2 regions of the Psychrobacillus sp. FSL H8-0487 genome follow, and region 1 is predicted to be linked to the other one. Evidence: riboswitches for the same ligand, from Rfam matches in the RefSeq annotation. Region 1 holds a riboswitch; the other holds the start of a gene.
What was found. A riboswitch is a leader RNA that binds a small molecule or an ion and turns the genes downstream of it on or off. The one in region 1 is predicted to bind FMN.
Positions count from the first base shown of each region.

Region 2: another riboswitch for FMN. It lies ahead of MHI47_RS07645 (ECF transporter S component); the one in region 1 lies ahead of ribE (riboflavin synthase).

Region 1 covers NZ_JBBOZA010000001.1:1,352,724-1,354,931, reverse strand. The annotation lists gene ribH (6,7-dimethyl-8-ribityllumazine synthase) at 1-186, opposite strand, end outside; partial or broken gene ribB (3,4-dihydroxy-2-butanone-4-phosphate synthase) at 223-810, opposite strand; gene ribE (riboflavin synthase) at 823-1,458, opposite strand; FMN riboswitch at 1,599-1,730, opposite strand; FMN riboswitch at 1,901-2,032, opposite strand; gene MHI47_RS06435 (MarR family winged helix-turn-helix transcriptional regulator) at 2,184-2,208, opposite strand, start outside.
Region 2 covers NZ_JBBOZA010000001.1:1,549,619-1,551,826, reverse strand. The annotation lists gene MHI47_RS07645 (ECF transporter S component) at 327-920, opposite strand; FMN riboswitch at 1,074-1,206, opposite strand; gene MHI47_RS07640 (hypothetical protein) at 1,470-2,208, opposite strand, start outside.

The sequences.
Region 1 (2,208 bases):
AAATGGTACTTCAAATACACCAGGAACCCAAGCAACTTCAATACTTTCTTCAACGACACCATGACGTTTTAACCCATCTATTGCACCGTCAACTAGTTTTGCATTGATGAAATCATTAAAACGTCCGACAACAATACCTACTTTCAAATCTGTTCCGATTAAATTTGCTTCGATTGTTTTTACCATCTTATTCTCTCCTTAGCTAGCTTTAATATTTATTAAGTACCTTGATAGTTCTTCGATTGTGACAATCTTTAATTGATATTGTTTGGCAAGTTCCAGTAAATCTGGTAAGCGTGCCATTGAACCATCATCGTTCATTATTTCGCAAATTACACCTGATTTAGCTGATGCACAAAGCATGGCAAGGTCAACTGCAGCTTCCGTATGACCTCGTCTTTCCAGTACACCACCTGGCTTTGCGATTAGCGGAAAGACATGTCCTGGTCGTTTAAACTGTTGTGCCTTTGCTTGTGGCTTAATGACTTGTAACATCGTCTCTGATCGATCAAATGCACTTATGCCCGTTGAAGTGTTTTCATGATCAATCGACACAGTAAATGCAGTTTGATGAGAATCTGTATTATTAGAAACCATCGGATGTAATTGCAATACCTCTGCGATTTCTTCATGAATAGGCATACAAATCAATCCTCGACCATACTTCGCCATGAAATTGATGTTTTCTGGTGTTGCAAATTCTGCTAAGCAAAGGAAATCCCCTTCATTTTCGCGGTTTTCATCATCTACTAAAATAATAAGCTTTCCTTGTGTTAAATCTGTAATTGCTTCTTCTATCGTATTTAGCATGCTAATTTCTCCTTAAAAACCGTTCTGCTGTAAAAAGTCCTGGGTGATAGTCGATTCATTTTTCTTTGTACTAAATTGATGCACGTACTTCCCTAGCATGTCACCTTCGATATTAACGAGTTCACCCGCTTTTTTCATGCCTAGAACTGTTTCCTTATTTGTGTGGGGAATTAATGAAACTGTTACTGTCGACTTATTTATATCAAAAATAGTTAAACTTGTTCCATCAATCGTTATAGACCCCTTTGGAATACAAAAGTGACTTGCTTCTTCTGATACTATAATATCGATATACACTGCATTTGCTGCATGGCGCTTTTTCAATATGGTACCCACACCATCCACATGTCCTGTAACGAAATGTCCACCGAATCGACCGTTTGCCTCTAATGCTCTTTCTAAATTGACAACTGAACTGCTATTTAATAATTTTGTTGTAGTTGCATAAAACGTCTCTGGCATAACGTCCACTGTAAATTCAAATCTTGAAAATGCGATTACTGTTAAACAGACACCATTCACTGCAATACTATCACCTAATTTGATGTCCTCTAAAATTCGTTTTGCTCGGATAATAAGTTGCATACTGCTAGCAGATGTTTGTACGTTCTTAATGGTGCCAAGCTCTTCAACAATTCCTGTAAACATCGTATCCTCCTTATTAGTAAGTACTTTTAGATGGAATCTAAAGCCTACTTCAAACAAAAACCTCCGTACACTTAAGTGTCGGAGGGAAATTAGGTAGATTCAAATAAGCCTTTTGTGTTTTTCTCTCAAAAAGCATTGAACTACTCCTTCTCCCATCCAGACTATAACTGTCGGCTTTGGATTTCCACCAAATCATGCGTTTTACGGCTCACAGGCTTTGAGATTTCTCTCTTACTGTCGATTGGGAATTTCACCCGACCCCGAAGGATAGTTATTCAATTTTAAAAAGTAGAAGTGCCTATGCTCGCGGTATCATGTCCCGACAAACGCTATAGCTAGACATTAAAAAACGCACCCAAATTTATGGATGCGAGAGAAGTCATACTTTAATAAGCCTTTTGTTCCTTTTTTAGCATAACTAAAAAACCTCCAAATAGGCGACTTTCTCCTTCTCCCATCCAGACTTTAACTGTCGGCTTTGGATTCTCACCAAATCATGCGTTTTACGGCTCACAGGCTTTGAGATTTCTCTCTTACTGTCGATTGGGAATTTCACCCGACCCCGAAGGAATGTTATAAAATTGTTATTAGCATAACAATTTCATATCTTAATTGCAAGGAGTTGAGTACTTTTACATGATACAAAAGGATTTTGAAAAACATAAAAAGCTAAGAACCTCTTGTGTTGAGGGTCTTAGCAACTTTTCTCTAAAAAAATAATTAGTTCATAATGATGACAATCTTTTATTT
Region 2 (2,208 bases), 200 kb from region 1:
TAACATTTAATTCAAAAGTGAATACAAATAACTTTTCCATTTCTAAGATTTTAACACTCTTGTGACTTAAGCGATAAGCTATGTTAAATCTTCTTGTTGGGTACTACTCGTTTATTCGATTGTAGCGCAAGGCGGCGACTCCAGCGGGTAGCTTGAGCTGAAGACCCCGCAGAAGCGCAGCGAACGAGGAGGCTGAAGCCAAGCCCGCGGAAAGCGTACACCTGAAGCGAAAATCAGTATTATCATTCTTTCTTTTCAGCTCCATGAACCAAGTATATTTTCTTTTTAAAAAAAGTTGTTCCTCCTAGTGGAGAAACAACTTTTTGTTAGTTTGTATTAGGTTTCATATATGAACTAGTTACTTTATCAAGCAATGGCTTCATTCGTTTGAATAAAACAATCATCACGATCGTTACTAATATACCTTTAATAAGATTAAATGGTAATATACCAAAAATGATCGTATTAAACAAAGCAGTGCCTGTTTCCATAGGGAAATTTAAGAAATAAGCGTACATTGGTAAAAATACATAATAATTTAGTACACTCATCCCAATAGCCATAGAGACTGTACCTGCTCCGAGTCCTGCCATAATGCCTTTGGACGAAGTAACTTTGCGATAAATCAAATACACAGGTGTGATAAACAAGATACTAGTTACAAAGTTAGCCATATGACCAACAGGTACACCAGTTGGACTTCCTGCAAATAACCAATCTAGCACATTTTTTAAAAATGCGACTAAAATTCCTGCAACTGGTCCCATTGTGATTGCAGCGATTAATGCTGGTATATCACTAAAGTCCACCTTTAAATAAGCCGGTAAAACCGGTAATGGAAATGCAAGTAGCATTAAAACAAAAGAAATACTACTCAGCATTGCGACTGCAATAAGCATTCGCGTTTTGCCTTTTAACATAAATCCTCTCTCCTTTTGCGATTCACTCCACAAGAAGAAAGGTTCAGAACGTTTGCATACTTAAAAAATCCCTCGAACTTATAGAAGTTCAAGGGAGAAACAAGGTACACTTTAATAAGCGTATCCGTATAAGCATACGAAAAACGACTGCACCTTCACCTTCTCCCATCCAGACTATACTGTCGGCTTTGGAATTTAACCAAATCAACCTGTTAAGGTTCGCGGGCTGAAGAAATAAATTTCTAATACCGCCGGTCGGGAATTGCACCCTGCCCCGAAGATGAATCAATATTTTGTTGTCCTCCAAGAATATATCTTGAATTAATAACATTTTATCAAATTAAAACAATATATGCAACAGACCTGTTTGCAACTGAGAATACTAGGCAAATTTATGTTATGAGCGATAATAAAAATTTAAGGGCTGTATCGGATTGCTTATGGGCGGTATTCGAAGCCTTATGGGCTATTTTCACAAATGTATGGGCTATCACATATATCTTAAAACAAAAATGCCAAGCTTAAGTTAATAAGCAATGGCATTTTTTATTATTGAATTGTTTGCATAGTAAAACCATTTGGACCCACTGGAACTGGAAGTGGACTTGAAAAATCTACTTCATTCCATTTTTCTTGTACGATATTCTCTAATCGGATAGTTTGATTGAAGCTTGCAGCTGTAAGCGAGAAAGCTTCTATCAAACGGGATGCCTCACTTGCATTTAGTGATTCCAAATCTAAAGGCTCATCAAAATGTACAACAAGTCCCTTATCTTCCTTAACTGAATAAGTTACATCATTCGGAATAACAGAAGTATAAATTTCATTTTCAGGATTTTTCATCCCCTGCAATGCTTCTAATAGTGTATTGAAAGTTTTATTGAAGTTTGGTGTTAAATAGGTCACCTGATTAAAAGCCTTATATGCAAAATAATTTACCTTCTGCTCTGTACCAGTTAACACCAAAGGTTCATCTATAGTACCTACTTGATCCCATTCGATTGGGGATCCATCTTCATTTACTCTTAAGAACGAATCAAAATCGGTAAAGACTTCATTGATTGAAGAGATGTATGGTACAGCTGTTCCAGGTGCAGAATCGTAACCATGATCTGCTGGTAAGTAATGTTTTAATATTTTACCTTCTGCTATAAAGTAGCCTTTGTAAGGATGATATTCTTGGAAACCAAGAGAAGTTTCGTCAATCTCCAAAGCATACTGATTATATAATTCTAAGCTACTAGGTTCCATATTTGGAAAATCCGCTTCTATTTTCTCTTGAGGAATG